4 regions of the Lysobacter sp. CA196 genome follow, and region 1 is predicted to be linked to each of the others. Evidence: riboswitches for the same ligand, from Rfam matches in the RefSeq annotation. Region 1 holds a riboswitch; each other region holds the start of a gene.
The links. Region 1 has a riboswitch for cobalamin ahead of ACTOWK_RS18345 (ribonucleoside-diphosphate reductase subunit alpha). Riboswitches for the same ligand answer to the same signal wherever they lie in the genome.
Positions count from the first base shown of each region.

Region 2: another riboswitch for cobalamin. It lies ahead of btuB (TonB-dependent vitamin B12 receptor); the one in region 1 lies ahead of ACTOWK_RS18345 (ribonucleoside-diphosphate reductase subunit alpha).
Region 3: another riboswitch for cobalamin. It lies ahead of btuB (TonB-dependent vitamin B12 receptor); the one in region 1 lies ahead of ACTOWK_RS18345 (ribonucleoside-diphosphate reductase subunit alpha).
Region 4: another riboswitch for cobalamin. It lies ahead of ACTOWK_RS21420 (CoA-acylating methylmalonate-semialdehyde dehydrogenase); the one in region 1 lies ahead of ACTOWK_RS18345 (ribonucleoside-diphosphate reductase subunit alpha).

Region 1 is NZ_JBQJIN010000024.1:75,127-79,177, reverse strand. Features, by position in the region: gene ACTOWK_RS18350 (DUF2339 domain-containing protein) at 1-1,285, opposite strand, end outside; cobalamin riboswitch at 1,421-1,643, shown strand; gene ACTOWK_RS18345 (ribonucleoside-diphosphate reductase subunit alpha) at 1,943-4,051, shown strand, end outside.
Region 2 is NZ_JBQJIN010000002.1:190,899-194,949, reverse strand. Features, by position in the region: gene ACTOWK_RS03535 (hypothetical protein) at 1-329, opposite strand, end outside; gene btuB (TonB-dependent vitamin B12 receptor) at 406-2,274, opposite strand; cobalamin riboswitch at 2,412-2,654, opposite strand; gene ACTOWK_RS03525 (TonB-dependent receptor plug domain-containing protein) at 2,988-4,051, shown strand, end outside.
Region 3 is NZ_JBQJIN010000004.1:58,808-62,858, forward strand. Features, by position in the region: gene ACTOWK_RS05435 (phasin family protein) at 1-17, shown strand, start outside; gene bioD (dethiobiotin synthase) at 181-855, opposite strand; gene ACTOWK_RS05445 (GAF domain-containing protein) at 983-1,465, shown strand; gene ACTOWK_RS05450 (TfoX/Sxy family protein) at 1,462-1,890, shown strand; cobalamin riboswitch at 1,960-2,204, shown strand; gene btuB (TonB-dependent vitamin B12 receptor) at 2,326-4,051, shown strand, end outside.
Region 4 is NZ_JBQJIN010000036.1:16,511-20,561, forward strand. Features, by position in the region: gene ACTOWK_RS21410 (Vps62-related protein) at 1-879, shown strand, start outside; gene ACTOWK_RS21415 (hypothetical protein) at 1,341-1,586, opposite strand; cobalamin riboswitch at 2,139-2,358, shown strand; gene ACTOWK_RS21420 (CoA-acylating methylmalonate-semialdehyde dehydrogenase) at 2,497-4,011, shown strand; gene ACTOWK_RS21425 (acyl-CoA dehydrogenase family protein) at 4,023-4,051, shown strand, end outside.

The DNA.
Region 1 (4,051 bases):
TGAAGCGCCGATCGCGACGCAGCCACCATGCCAGTGCCGCATACAACGCGCCCAGCCCCAGCGCGCAGAACGCCAGCGGCATGCGATCGCCTTCGAGCAAACCGGCCTGCAGCGAGAACGCGACCAGCGGCGTGCCGAACACCAGGCAGCCGTCGATGAGGTCGCGGTGCCCAGCCGGACGCTTGCGCGCGTACAGCACCGGGATCAACAGATAGAAGGCGAAGAACAGCAGCAGGAAGGGCTCGGTGGTGGAGAAATGCTCGGGGCGGTACTTGAGCACGCCCCACAAGGTGCCGATGCCCCAGGTGAAGACGAAGCCGAGCAGATTGAGCACCCGCCACGGCCGCCACCAGGCGATCGCGAAAATGCCGGCATTGAGTACGGCGTAGTAACCGAACAGGGCGACGTGGTTGCCGGAACCGGTCGACAGCCAGATCGGCGCGAGGAAACCGGCGAGGATCGCGAACACCGCCAACGCCATCGCGTTCTGCCTCACCGCCAGTACGCCGGCCCCGGCCACCAGCACCACGCTGATCGCGAACGCCGCGCCGGCCGGTATCAGCTGGTACAGCTTGAAAGCGGCGAACACCACCAACAGCAGCACGCCGATCGCGCCGCCCTGCAGGCTCAGGGCGAAACTGCGCTTGCGTTCGCGCTGGCGCCAACCGAACACCAGCCCCGCCATCGCCGCGAGGGCGACGCCGGCCAGGCGCAGCTCGATCGGCAAATGCAGCCAGCCTTGGTCGGTGGCGTACTTCAACAGCGCGGCGACGCCGGCGAACAACACCAGCATGCCGACCTTGACCGGCACATTACCCTCGGTGAACCAACGCCGCAGCCAACGCGCGGCGACGGTGAATACGTCCGGCGGCGGCGGTGCGGCAGGCGCGCGCCAGGCCGCAGGCGCGGCGCGCGCAGCGGCCGGGCGGGCGGCGACGTCCTGCGGTATCGGCGGCGGCACGCTCGCGGCCGGCGACGGCGTGGGCGCCGAGACCGGGGCAACGGGTTTGGCTGGAACGACCGCAGGAGGAACAACCGTGCTGACAGGCGGCGGACGAACCGGCGGCGCTGTCGGCGGCGGCGCTTCGCGCGCGATCCGCTCGGCCAGGGTTTCGTCCCCGCGCTGGCCGGACCTGGCCGCGCTCAGCGACTCGGCTTGCTGCGCCACGCGACGCTCGAGTTCGGACACGCGCGATTTCAGTCCGGCGACTTGCATCAGCGCCACCACCAGCAGGACCGGCACCAGCAACAACCCCAGTGCCACTAAAACGATCAGTGCTTCCATCACCCGTCCCTGTTCCGTGCATCGTGCGCTTGGTCACGAACGTTACACCAAGCCGCAAGCCTTGAAGGACAAGGCTTCACGCATTCTATACACAGCTTGTTCACCACATATCGCGTTGACGGAATCGATAAACCACACTATGTTGTGCCCGTCGGTGCCGATCGCGAGATTGGCTCAATAGGGAAGCCGGTAAGGACGCAGCCAGCGCGACGTCCAAAGCCGGCGCTGCCCCGCAGCGGTATGGGAAACGAACGCTACCAAGCACTGGACGCGCCTCGCGCCTGGGAAGCGGTAGCCAGTAGGAGACGCGAGTCGTCGTGTCCCGAGCCCGAAGACCTGCCGACAGCCGCGCGTTGCACACCGCGCGGTACCGGCCCAGGAGTCTTCGGGGGAAGACGGCCGGTGTCGCAGCACGATGGCTTCGCTGTCGTGCTCGTTCCGTTGCGGCGCCGCCACGCGCGCCGACGCGGGATGCGCCCGTCTCGGGCCGCGCGACACCTCGCCTGCAAGCCCCCGAGTTCCGCGCCCGCGGGGGCACGGCCGTGCCATCGACGACGCCGCTGCGCGGCCGGTCGCCGATGGCGCGTCCGCGTTCTCCGCGCGTCGCCCTTCGCGGGAAGGTCGGCGACCCGTGCACCCACGCCCCGGAGTTACGCCATGACCACGCTCGCACCCGAATCGTCCGCCGCCTCCCCCGCCGCCGACACCGCCGCCAAACCCGCCCGCGACCCGCAAGCCGACACCGGTTTCGCGCTGACCCCGCCCGCGGCCAACCTGACCATGAGCGTGACCAAGCGCAACGGCCGCCGCGAGCCGGTCGACCTGAACAAGATCGTGCGCGCGGTGACCCGCAGCGGCGAAAACCTGTACGCCGTCGACCCGATGCGCGTGGCCACCCGCACCATCTCCGGCCTGTACGACGGCGCGACCACGCGCGAACTCGACGAGCTGTCGATCCGCACCGCCGCCCTGCTGACCGCCGAAGAACCCGAATACGGCCGTCTCGCCGCGCGCCTGCTCGCCGGCGTGATCGAGAAGGAAGTCGCCGGCATCGAGATCCATGCGTTCTCGCAGTCGGTCCAGCGCGGCTTCGACCTGGGCCTGATCAACCAGCGCCTGCTCGACTTCGTCCAGGCCAATGCGCGCAAGCTCAACGACGCGATCGACCGCAACCTCGACGCCAAGTTCGATTACTTCGGCCTGCGCACCCTGTACGACCGCTACCTGCTGCGCCATCCGACCGCGCGCACCGTCATCGAGACCCCGCAGCAGTTCTTCCTGCGCATCGCCTGCGCGCTCAGCGAAGACGTCGGCGACGCGCTCGCCCTGTACCGGCGCATGGCCCAGCTCGACTACATCCCGAGCTCGCCGACCCTGTTCAACGCCGGCACCACCCACGAGCAGCTGTCGAGCTGCTTCCTGCTCGACTCGCCCGACGACTCGCTGGAAGCGATCTACAAGCGCTACATGGACGTGGCCAAGCTCAGCAAGTTCAGCGGCGGCATCGGCCTGAGCTATACCCGCATCCGTTCGCGCGGCTCGCTGATCCGTTCCACCAACGGCCTCAGCAATGGCATCGTGCCCTGGCTGAAGACCCTCGACGCCTCGGTCGCCGCGGTCAACCAGGGCGGCAAGCGCAAGGGCGCGGCCTGCGTCTACCTGGAGCCGTGGCACGCCGACATCGAGGAATTCCTCGAACTGCGCGACAACACCGGCGACGAAGCGCGCCGCACCCACAACCTCAACCTGGCCAACTGGATTCCCGACGAATTCATGCGCCGGGTCGAGGCCGACGCCGACTGGTCGCTGTTCGACCCGTCCAAGGTGCCGCAGCTGACCGACCTGTGGGGCGAAGCCTTCGACCGCGCCTACCACGCCGCCGAAGCGGCCGGCCTGGCGACCAAGAAGGTCAAGGCGCGCGACATCTACGGGCGGATGATGCGCACCCTGGCGCAGACCGGCAACGGCTGGATGAACTTCAAGGACAAGTCCAACCGCGCCTCCAACCAGACCCTGCGCGACGGCAACGTCATCCACTTGTCGAACCTGTGCACCGAGATCCTCGAGGTCACCTCGCAGGACGAGACCGCGGTCTGCAACCTCGGCTCGATCAACCTCTCGCACCACGTCGAGATGTACGACGATCCCAGCTCTAATAAGGGCGTGGGCGCGTTCGATTTCGACAAGCTCGCCGAGACTGTGCGCTTGGCCGTGCGCCAGCTCGACCGCGTCATCGACCTGAACTTCTATCCGATCGAGACCGCGCGCCGCGCCAACCTCAAGTGGCGCCCGGTCGGCCTGGGCTCGATGGGCCTGCAGGACGTGTTCTTCAAGCTGCGCCTGCCGTTCGATTCGGAGCCGGCGCGCAAGCTCGCCCAGGAGATCGCCGAGGCGATCTACTTCCACGCTCTGTCGGCGTCGAACGAGCTGGCGATGGAACACGGCAAGCACCCGTCCTTCGCCGATACCCGCGCATCGATCGGCGAACTGCAGTTCGAGGCCTGGGGCGTCACCCCTTCGCAGCCCGAACGCTGGGACGCGCTGCGCAAGCGCATCGCCGAACACGGCCTGCGCAACTCGCTGCTGATCGCGATCGCGCCGACCGCGACCATCGCCTCGATCGCCGGCTGCTACGAGTGCATCGAGCCGCAGGTGTCGAACCTGTTCAAGCGCGAGACCCTGTCGGGCGACTTCCTGGTCGTCAACAAGTACCTGGTCGAAGAGCTCAAGAAGCTCGGCCTGTGGACCGCGGAGATGCGCGACCGG
Region 2 (4,051 bases), on a different contig from region 1:
GCCGGCATGCGCGGCGCATACCAGCGCCCGGCGTACCAGAGCACGGCATAGGCCAGCAGCAGGAACGCATACGACGGCGTTACACAGTAATGCGCGAAGAAATCCAGGCCGCGCCCGGTGATCGCGAAGTAGTCGATGCCGACCGCGGCGAGCAGGAAACCGACGAAGCCCAGGTGCCGGCGCAGATACAGACCGCCGAGGAAGAACACCGCCATCGAGGCGTCGGGCAGATGCAGCAGATCGCCGAAGTGATGAAAGCGCGTGGCGATCATCACCATCAACAACAGACACGACAGGCTTAATTGAATGGGACCGGGCAAGTTTTTCATCGGCGACTCTCGATAGGCGCCGGCAACACGGTGGTTGCCGGCAAAGCCCGCGGGCGCGGGCCGAGGTGCTGATCCGTCAGCGGGAAGGCCGGTAACGCAAGGTCAACAGATAGTTGCGGCCGGGCTGGTTGTAGAACGCGGCGGTTTCGTAACGGCGATCGAACACGTTGTTCGCCGCCAGCTGCACGCTCCAGGCTTCATTGAACACATAGCCCAGGCGCAGATCGGTGAGCGCATAGCCGGCGAGGCGACGCGTATTGGCCAGGTCATCATAGCGATCGCCCGCGGCGTAGACGCTGGCGCCGAACGACCAGGCACCGTTGGCGACCGCGAAACGGCGGTCGGCGTCGATGCGCGCGCTCTGCCGCGCGCGCCGCGGCAGCAGCTTGTCGCGGCTGGCGCTGCGGCTGTCGTTGCGCGGGTCCAGCCAGGTCGCGCTGGCGCGCAAGTCCCAGTCGGCCAGGCGCGTGTCGAACACCGCTTCCAGGCCGCGGATGCGCGCACGGTCGACGTTGCCGGGCAGGCCGATCGATGCATCGAACGCGATCAGGTCGTCGATGTCGCTCTCGTAGGCGTTGAGCGACCACACGTGCTGGCGGCGCTCGCCGTGGGTGCCGCGCAGACCGATCTCGACGCTACGCGAGGTTTCCGGCGCCAGCGCGGCATTGCCGTAGCCTGGGTAGTACAGCTCGTTGAAGGTCGGCGCCTTGAACGCGGTGCCGTAGCTCGCGGTCAGACGCAGCGCCTCGCTGAGGTTCCAGCCCCACAACAGGCTGCCGGTGGTCTCGCCGCCGAACTGGCTGTCGTCGTCGCGGCGCAGGCTGGCCTGCAACGCATGCGCGCCGAAACTCTGCTGCCACTGGCCGAAGGCGCCGCGCAGGATGCGAGCGTCGCGGGCATAGCGGGTGTTGCTGTCGATGCGGTCGCGCTGCCAGTCGAAACCGAGGGTGAGCAGGCCGCTGCCGAGGCCGATGTCGCCCTGCACCGAGCCGAGCTGGCGGCGGGTTTCGAAGGTGCTGGAGTACTTGCCGTTCTTGTAGGTGTCGCTGAGGTCTTCGCTGCGGCCGGCGCTGGCGCTGAGGCTGACGCGATCGCTGGGCCGGTAGCGCAGCTTGGCGCCGGCGACCTGCTGCACGCCGTCGGCCTCGTTGTTCTGGCTGCCGTCGTACTGATTGTGGTTTTCGGCGCGGAACAGACGCGCTTCGGCGTCCCACTGCTCGTTGAAGCGGTAACCGCCCTGCAAGGTCAGCGAATCGCTGCGATAACCGTCGCGGTCCGGCGAGTTGGTGAAACAGCCGGCGCCGCCCGGCGAAGGCTTGCCGCGGCAGGCGTTGATGCCGTCGGTGTCTTCGTGGGCGGCGTTGATCGAATACCAGCCGCGCTCGCTCTTGCCGGCCACGCCGGCAGTACCGCGATGGGTGGCATAGCTGCCGATCGAAGCGCTGAAGCTCGGCACGAACGCGCCCTGCGGGCGCCGGGTGAAGATCTGGATGACGCCGCCGATGGCCTCGGAGCCGTACAGGCTGGAGAACGGGCCGCGCACGATCTCGACCCGTTCGATCTGTTCGACCGGAATGTCCTGCAGCGAGGCGCCGCCACTGGTCGCCGAACCGATCTTGACCCCGTCGATCAGCACCAGCACATGGTCGGACTCGCTGCCGCGCAGGAATAGCGAGGTCGCCTTGCCCGGGCCGCCGTTGTTGGCCAGCGAAGCGCCCGGCGTGCCGCGCAACAGCTCCGGCAGCGACGACGGCTGCAGGCGCTCGATCTGCGCTCGATCGATCACCGTCACCGCCGCAAGCGTGGCGTCCTGGGTCTGGGCGGTGCGGCTCGCGGTGACCACGACCTGGTCGAGATCGACCGCGGGCGCGGCCAGCGCCGAGGCGGCGAATGCGGAGCCGGCGAGCACGAAAGCGCAGCGCGCAGGAAGGCGCGCAAGGCGCAGGGATTCGGAAAAACGGAACGTCACAGTCGGCTCTCCATGGCCGCGCCTCACCCGCGCGGTCTAGATCAGGTCGTGACAGGGAGACGGCGGAACGGAGACGGCGCGCGCGCCGATGCCCCGAGACACGGCCCTCCGCCTGTCGGTTCGCGCTCCGGGCCGGTCTCCGGGCTTGCGAGCGGAGTCGGTCCGAGATCGGACCGGGTCTCCCGTACCGCGCCTTCCCGTGTCGGAACACAGTGGCTTCGTGCGGTGCGTGTACTCGCTTACCGTTGCGGGGGCAGCTCCGGATTGACCGACCTGGCGAACGCCAGAGCGGGGACCGGATTCCCGTTTCAATCGCCGATTATGTGTCGGCGATCACCTTGAGCGCGTGCATCTTAGCAGTGGTGCGCCGTGGGGATGCCACCGGATTTTCGCGCAAGCGCGCTTTGAAGTGCTGGATCGCGGCCAGGCGCCTCTCACGGGGACGTGATCCCCCCAGTCATCCTCGCGCAGGCGGGGATGACGGCTGGAAAGCGGATGGCGACTTGAGGGGATTCGAACCTTCCGGCCCAGCACAGCGGGCACCGATCCACCCCCGGGTTCCGCAAAGAGTGTGCCACTACCACTTTTCTACTACTTGCGTTAGGCAAGATTTGGCCGCTTGATTGACCGGTTGTTACGTTCGTGTTAAATCAAAATGACATCGCTGTCATCACCACCAAGGAGTCGTCATGCCCGTCCGCCGCACCTTCGCCGGTTCACGTCACCCTCTGGCCCTCGGCCTCCTGGTAGCGCTCGCCGCGCCGGTCCACGCGCAAGACGCGCCGCAAAGCGATCCCAAGACCCTGGACCAGGTCATCGTCACCGGCACCCGCGTCAGCGACCGCACCGTCGCCGAGTCCACCGCGCCGATCGACATCATTACCCCGGAAACCCTGGAAGCCACCGGCACGGTCGAGCTGGCCACCGCGCTGTCGCGCGCCCTGCCCTCGCTCAACTTCCCGCGCCCGGCCATCACCGACGGCACCGACGCGGTGCGCCCGGCGCAGCTGCGCGGCCTGGCCCCCGACCAGGTGCTGGTGCTGGTCAACGGCAAGCGCCGCCACACCACCGCCCTGATCAACCTCAACGGCAGCCAGGGCCGCGGCTCCTCGCCGGTCGACCTCAACGCCATTCCGATCGCCGCGATCGAACGCGTCGAAGTGCTGCGCGACGGCGCCTCGGCCCAGTACGGCTCCGACGCCATTGCCGGCGTCATCAACGTCGTGCTCAAGGGCAGCGGCACCGGCGGCAGCATCGCCGCGCGCTACGGCCAGTACAGCGCCGGCGACGGCAAGCAGTACCAGTTGTCCGGCGACACCGGTATCAAGCTCGGCGAAAACGGCTGGCTGCACCTGGCCGCGCAGGGCGGGCACCAGGACCAGACCAACCGCGCGCGTCCGTTCCAGGGCCGCGTCGAGCAGCGCTACGGCGATCCCGAGATCGACCAGGGCGCGTTCGCCTACAACGGCGAATACAACCCGACCGACTACCTGAGCTTCTATTCGTTCGGCAGCTACAGCGAACGCGACGTGCTGTCGAACGGCTATTTCCGCTTCGCCGGCGACCCGCGCAACATCCCGGCGATCTACCCGAACGGCTTCCTGCCGCAGATCCACAACGTCAGCAAGGACCGCGCCGCGGTGTTCGGCCTGCGCAGCGAAACCGCCGGCGGCACCCAGATCGACCTGAGCTACAACTACGGCCACAACGGCCTGACCTTCGACATCGAGAACACCCTCAACCGCAGCCTGGG
Region 3 (4,051 bases), on a different contig from region 1:
CCGCCGCGACCAAGTAAGCGCACCGTCTCTCTCTCCGGCCGTCATGGCGGATGCGAAAAACCCGGCAGCTTCGGCTGCCGGGTTTTTTGTTGGCCGCGATTTTGTTGCCCGCGATTCGGCCTCGCTAATCGCCATCGGCCTGCGACAGGCCGCCAACCACGCCGCAAACGCATCGCCGCGCTAGAACAGCGGCTGCAAGCGCGCGGCCAGGGCCTGCGGATCGGGCGAGGCGACGTACGGCAAACGCCCCCAGCACGGCACCGGCAGACGCCGGCGCAGGATCTCGAAGTTGTCGTCGGCGCGCGCCATGTGCGGATCGATGTCGTTGGCGATCCAGCCGACCAGGCGGGCGCCGTCGGTCTGGATCGCGCGCGCGCTCAGCCGCGCATGGTTGATCGCGCCCAGGCGCAGGCCGACCACCAGCACCACCGGCAGGTCCAGCGCGCGCACCAGGTCGATCTGGTCGAGCGTGGCGCTGATCGGCGCGGCCCAACCGCCGACGCCTTCGACCACCACCGTGTCCGACTGCGCCGACAAGCGCGCATGCGCGGCGAGGATCGTCGCCAATGCGATCTCGACACCGGCCTGCGCGGCCGCGAGTTCCGGCGCCAACGGCAGCGGCAAGGCATAGGGATTGACGTCGTCGTAGCGCGGCGTCGGCGCACTCGCCGCCTGCAACAGCAAGGCGTCCTCGTTGCGCCAACCCTCGGGCGTACGTTCGCAACCGCTCGCCACCGGCTTCATGCCGACCGCGCGCAGGCCGTGCGCGCGCAAGGCGTGCAGCAAGCTAGCGCTGGCCACCGACTTGCCGATGCCGGTGTCGGTGCCGGTGACGAACACGCCGCGCGGAAACACCGCGGATGCGTCCGTTGGTCGGGAGGCGGCCTCCACCGGGGGCTGGGTGTGACTCATCTCGCGCTTTTCCCTGGGGCCTGGAGTCCGCCATGGTAGTGGCGACGGACGCCGCTGTTACACTCCGATGATGTTCACAACCTCCGCACTATCGGGCGGCAAGCCCGAGCAATACGCGCAACTGGTCGCCCAGGCGCGCGGTTTGCTCGACGGCGAACGCGACCGCATCGCCAACGCCGCCAACCTGTCGGCACTGGTCAACCATGCGCTGCCGGAACTCAACTGGGTCGGCTTCTATTTCTACGACGGCGAAGAACTCGTGGTCGGCCCGTTCCAGGGTCTGCCCGCCTGCGTGCGCATTCCGCTCGACAAGGGCGTGTGCGGCGCGGCCGCCTCGACCCGCCAGACCCAACGCGTCGCCGACGTGCACGCCTTCCCCGGCCACATCGCCTGCGATGCCGCCTCGCGTTCGGAAGTGGTGGTGCCGCTGGTCCATGGCGACGCCCTGATCGGCGTGTTCGACCTCGACAGCCCGGTCCCGGACCGTTTCGATGCCGACGACCAGGCCGGCCTGGAAGCGCTGGCGCGTGTGTACGTGGAGACGCTGGCATGACCGCGACGAAGATGCGCAACATCGGTCCCAAGAGCTCGGCCTGGCTGCGCCAGGTCGGCCTGCGTACGCACGAGGACATCTCGGCGATCGGCACGGTCGAAGCCTTCATGCGCGTCAAGCGCGCCGGCTTCAAGCCGACCCTCAACCTGCTGTACGCGATCGAAGGCGCGCTGCTGGACTGCCATTGGCAGGAGATCAGCGACGAACGCCGGCAAGAGCTGATCCAGGCCGCCGAGGCCGCGACCGCCCTGCTGCCGCCGCCGCGCAACAAACCGGCCGCCGCGCCGGTGCACACCACCATGCACGCCGAAGAACGCCACGACCCGTTCGAGCCAAGCAGCCACGACGGCGGCGGCCAGGACGACGACGGCGCGGCCGACCACGACCGTCCCGGCGGCCGCGACGAGGAAGACGGGCGCGACTGAGCCCGTCGGCGCCGTCCCCAGGCTCCCTGCCCCTACCGGTGTTTTGGCCCCGGGCGCCGGCTTCGCGTAGACTGCGCACCGCTTCGAGGTGACCCGGCGGCTTTCTCCATCGCCGGGTTGAAACGGGAAGCCGGTGACGCGCCCTCTCCTGCGGGAGGATCGGCGCCAGTCCGGCACTGCCCCCGCAACGGTAAGCAAGTCAGATCGCGGCAACCGCCACTGTGCTCGGCACGGGAAGGCGCCGCGACCGGCAGCCCGACCCCGTCGGCGCTGCGCTTGCGAGTCCGGAGACCGGCCTTGAGGCGCCACAGGTTGCGATGCGGAGGGCGTCGCGGCGGCTGCTATCCGGCTGTCTCCACGGCCCGCTGCCTCCTCGCAACCGTCTTCCGCCGTCGTCGTCGCGCGCCCCCGGGCGTGCGCGCTGGAGCTGTCCCCATGTCCGTCCCCAACACGCACGCCACGCGCGCACTGAACCTGTCGCTCGCCATCGCCTGTGCGCTCGCGCTGCCCACCGCCGCCATCGCCGCTCCGGCCGGCGAGGCCACCGACCTCGACGAGGTGGTGGTCACCGCCAACCGCACCGCGGTCAGCGTCAACGACACCCTGACCCCGGTCGACGTGCTCGACCGCGAGACCATCGAGCGCAGCCAGGCACGCGACCTCAACGACCTGCTGCGCGGCCGCGCCGGCATCACCATTTCGAACCAGGGCGGCGCCGGCAAGCTCACCACCCTGTTCCTGCGCGGCAGCGAGTCCGACCACGTACTGGTGCTGGTCGACGGCATCCGCGTCGGCTCGCCGACCTCGGGCCTGGCCGCGCTGCAGGACTTGCCGCTGGAACTGATCGACCGCATCGAAATCGTGCGCGGCCCGCGCTCGAGCCTGTACGGCGCCGACGCCATCGGCGGCGTGATCCAGGTGTTCACCCGCCGCGAGAAGCAGGGCTTCGCGCCGCGCATGCATTTCGGCGGCGGCAGCAACGACAGCCTCGAATTCGGCACCGGTTTCGGCGGCCGCAACGACCGCGGCTGGTTCGGCGCCGACTACAGCTTCCGCAAGACCCAGGGCATTAATGCCTGCCGCGGCGCCGGTTTCCCGATCTTCGCCGGCTGCTTCACCGACGAGCCCGATCGCGACGGTTACGAAAACCACGCCCTGTCGCTGCGCGGCGGCCTCGAGTTCAACGAGCAGTGGAGCATCGAAGGCCAGGCGCTGCGCGCCGAAGGCGAGAACGATTACGACGGCAGCTTCGTCAACCGCTCCGAGACCGTGCAGCAGGTGATCGGCGGCAAGCTGCAGTGGCGTCCGTCGGAGACGATTCACCTGCAGTTGCTGGCCGGCCGCAACGTCGACAGCTCGGATAATTTCCTCGGCGAAGTGCCGATGGGGTTTTTTAAAACCGATCGTGATAGCGCCACGCTTCAAGCGGATTTCACCGTGGCCGAAGATCAACTTCTTACGGTTGGTTTTGATTGGCTGCGCGACCGGGTCGACAGCGACACCGTGTACGACGAAAGCGAGCGCGACAACAAGGCCGGCTTCGTCCAGTACCAGGGCCGCTTCGGCGCGCAGTCGTTCGAGGCCAGCGTGCGCCGCGACGACAACGAGCAGTTCGGCGGCCACACCACCGGCGGCGCGGCCTGGGGCCTGAACTTCGCCGAGCGCTGGCGCGTCACCGTCGGCTACGGCACCGCGTTCAAGGCGCCGACCTTCAACGAGCTGTACTACCCATTCTTCGGCAACGCGACCCTGCGCCCGGAAGAGTCCAAGACCTGGGAACTCGGCCTGGCCTATCGCGGCGAGCGTTTCAACGCCCGCATCGACGGCTTCGACACCCGCGCCGACGACCTGATCACCTACGACTCGTCGATCAACCTGCCCAACAACATCGACCGTGCGCGCATGCGCGGCGCCGAGCTCGGTATCGACACCACCTTCGCGCAGTGGACCCTGGCGGCGAGCGCGAGCTTCCTCGACACCGAGAACCGGGTCGGCTTCTACCAGGGCAACGACCTGCCGCGCCGCGCCAAGCACAGCGCGCGCATCGACCTGGACCGCAGCTTCGGCAAGTTCCGCTTCGGTGCGACCGCGGTCGGTTCGGGTTCGCGCTACGACGACGTCGCCAACAGCACCCGCCTCGGCGGCTACGGCACCCTCGACC
Region 4 (4,051 bases), on a different contig from region 1:
CCGCTGACCCCGGTGCAGCAGCAGGAGCTCGCCCAGCGCTATGCCCCGATCCTCTACTTCCATCCCCAGGAAGAAAATTTCCTGCAGGACCCGAACACGTATATCGAGCAATCGACCCTGCGGCAGGAACGCGACTTCTGGGGCGACAAGGAACTGCACGGGCTCGGCGAGGTGCCGGCGGACGAACTGGCGCAGATCGGCCCCGACAACAAGAGCGCCGACAGCCAGTTGTTCCTCGATCACCAGAACGAGGAACTCGGCGACGGCGTTCGCGACGGCGACCTCGGCAACAGCAAGAATCTCTACGAATACGACCCCGAAACCAACACCATCACCTACCACCTGTTCTATTCCTACAACGACGGCCCGCCCGGCCTCGGCGACGTGCAGAACCACGAAGGCGACTGGGAAAAGATCACCGTGCAGCTCGACGACCAGTACCAGCCGACCGCGGTGCGCTACAGCGCCCATGGCGGCTTGAACGCCGAGCGCTCCTGGGCCGACACGCCGAAGGAAGACGGCCGCCCGGTGTCCTACGTCGGCCAGGGCTCGCATGCGAACTTCCCCGAGACCGGCTCCTGGAAATCCAAGGCGCCCGGCATCAACGATTCCGCCGAGACCGGCGGCGTGCGCTTCGACCTGGCCGGCCAGCCGGCCATCGATGTGACCACGCAGGAGTGGTATGGCGGCCACGTGCTGTGGGGCGAACGCGGCAGCGGCCAGGAATTCGGTATCGGCGAGACCACCGGCCCGACCGGACCGTCGGCCGACAAGGGACCGATCGTCGCCGGCGACGCCGACCCGTCGCTGCAGCCGATCGACGAGAAACCGGGTTTCCCCTTCTACGGTCCGTATCCGCCGTTCTTCTTCCCGCGCTGAGCGCGGGGGCGGAGGCATGCCCCCCTTTGTAGGAGCGACGCAAGTCGCGACCGCGGGATGCGCAGATGCGACAGCGCCGACGCCATCCATCGAAGTGGCGTCCTTTCGCGGGGTAGGAGCGACGCAAGTCGCGACCGCGTCGCAATGGCCTCGCGGCGCCTCTCTCAAGCAAGATCAAACGCGAAGAGCTTCCGCCACTAAAGTGGCGGAAGCTTTTGGCGTTTGATCTTGATCTTGATCTTGCGTGAGCGATACGCCGCAAGATCGAAAGAACGCGGTCGCGGCTTGCGCCGCTCCTACCCCCGCGAAAGGACACCGCTTCGATGGGCGACATCGGCGTTGTCGCCGCAGCGCGTCCCGCGGTCGCGACTCACGCCGCTCCTACAGACAGGCCCTGCAGGCGTCAGGACATTACAGTGCTGCGCACCGTCGCTCAGCCCGATCCTTGTCCCCATCACTCCTCAGCGGCGTATCTCGAACCCCGGGTTCTCATTGAGCGACCCATCCGCCTCCAACACCGCATAACGCTCGCCATCGGGATGGAACACCACCGGGATCGGTTCCCGGAACAGCGGCCGGCGCACGAAGCGCAGCTCCCAACGGAAATGTTCCAGAGTCGTCAACGCGTCCCGTTGCTCCGGGGTCAGCCCGGCGCGCAGCGCCACCGTGCTGGTCTGCCCGGTTCCGCGTCGTTCGCGATCGACCATCGGGTACTGCTCCTCGGAGATAGGTATTGCGCTTACGCCATGATCTTGCAATGACCTGAGAATGTCACCCCGGTCGCAGTCCCGCGCCGGATTCATGCAGGTCCAGTCCCAACCTCAGCCGACGCCAGCCGAGCGAACGCCGCCGATGCTCCCCATCGCGGTCCCGCGCGCCTGTCGAATTTGCCCCTGCTGCAGCCATCCCCGCCGCACCAGCCATTTCGCCTGCATCGCTGCACGGAATATCCGCCGCCCATCACAGTATCGATCGACGCTCGACGTTTCGTGTCCGACCGAGCACAGGCGGCGGCTTGCGAGATGGCGATACGCAGCTCGGTCGATGCGCGAAGCATGGTCAACTGCGCCGATCGGCGCAGTCCGGCGATAAACGCATCGCCCCGCATTCCATTCGCCGCGGTGCGGTGCGATGCACGACGCGTGGCAGAGCACGCCGACGACAAGATGAATGCGGCACCGGACGAATTCGACGAGGTCATCGTGCGAGCGAGCGCGCAGCTTTGCGCAGCGCAGCTTGTCCGCATGCGATCCGGCGCCTACACTCCGCCGGCCACAGGTGTCCTGCCGCCGTACCGGCGAGCAGGGTGAAACGGGAAGCCGGTGCGAGTCGACAGACTCCATTCCGGCGCTGCCCCCGCAACGGTAGGCGAGAACACCCGACTCAATACCACTGCGATTTCGCGGGAAGGTGTCGGGGTGATGCGGATCGAGCGCATCGCTCGCAAGCCCGGAGACCGGCCAGTGGCGGGCATCGCATGCGATGCCGTCCTCGGGTGTTGCGGTGGGCAACCGGACGGGCTGGCTCGACGCGATGTCCGTTGCGTGGAACCGACTTGTCTTGCTCCGCAATCCCCGTCACGCGGGTGAGCGACACGGAGCTGAAACAATGAACGATATGAATCGCGTCGCGACCGAAGTCGCGACGGTCAAGTTGCTGATCGACGGCGCGTTCGTCGAATCCCGGTCCGAACAATGGCGCGACGTGGTCAATCCGGCCACGCAGACGGTGCTGGCGCGCGTGCCGTTCGCGACCGCGGACGAAGTCGACGCTGCGGTGCGTTCGGCGCAGCAGGCCTTCAAAAGCTGGCGCAAGACCCCGATCGGCGCACGCGCACGCATCTTCCTCAAGTACCAGCAGCTGATCCGCGAGCACATGGGCGAGCTCGCTGCCATCCTCACCGCCGAACAGGGCAAGACCCTGGCCGATGCCGAGGGCGACGTGTTCCGCGGCCTGGAAGTGGTCGAGCACGCCGCTGCGATCGGCAACCTGCAACTCGGCGAGCTGGCCAACAACGTCGCCAACGGCGTCGACACCTACACCTTGCTGCAACCGCTCGGCGTCTGCGCCGGCATCACCCCGTTCAACTTCCCCGCGATGATTCCGTTGTGGATGTTCCCGATGGCCATCGCCACCGGCAACACCTTCGTGCTCAAGCCGTCGGAACAAGACCCGCTGGTGACCATGCGCCTGGTCGAACTGGCGCTGCAGGCCGGCGTACCGAGGGGCGTGCTGAATGTCGTGCACGGCGGCGAAGACGTGGTCAATGCGATCTGCGACCACCCCGACATCAAGGCGGTGTCGTTCGTCGGTTCGACCCAGGTCGGCACCCATGTCTACAACCGCGCTTCGCTGGCGGGCAAGCGCGTGCAGTGCATGATGGGCGCGAAGAATCACGCGGTGGTGCTGCCCGACGCCAACAAGGAGCAAACCCTCAATGCGCTCGCCGGCGCTTCCTTCGGCGCGGCTGGGCAACGCTGCATGGCCGCCTCGACCGCCGTGTTGGTCGGCGAAGCCCAGGCCTGGATTCCCGAGCTGGTCGCCAAGGCGCGCACGCTGAAGGTCAATGCCGGCACCGAACCCGGCACCGATGTCGGCCCGGTGATTTCCTGCGCCGCGCGCGAACGCGTCGAAAGCCTGATCGCGTCCGGTGTCGAGCAAGGCGCGAGGCTCGAACTCGACGGCCGCAATCCGTCGGTGCCGGGTTACGAGCGCGGCAATTTCGTCGGCCCGACCATCTTCTCCGGGGTCAAGCCCGGCATGCGCATCTACGACGAGGAAATCTTCGGCCCGGTGCTGATCGTGCTGGCCGTCGACACGCTCGACGCCGCGATCGAGTTGATCAACGCCAATCCGAACGGCAACGGCACCGCGATCTTCACCCAGTCCGGCGCCGCCGCGCGCCGCTTCCAGGAAGAGATCGACGTCGGCCAGGTCGGCATCAACGTGCCGATCCCGGTGCCGGTGCCGCTGTTCTCGTTCACCGGCTCGCGCGCCTCCAAGCTCGGCGACCTCGGCCCTTACGGCAAGCAAGTGGTGATGTTCTACACCCAGACCAAGACGGTCACCGCGCGTTGGTTCGACGACGACACGCTCGGCCACGGCGTCAACACCACGATCAGTCTGAAGTGATGGCCGCCGTCATGAACCTGCAGGCGGTCAGTCCACCGCC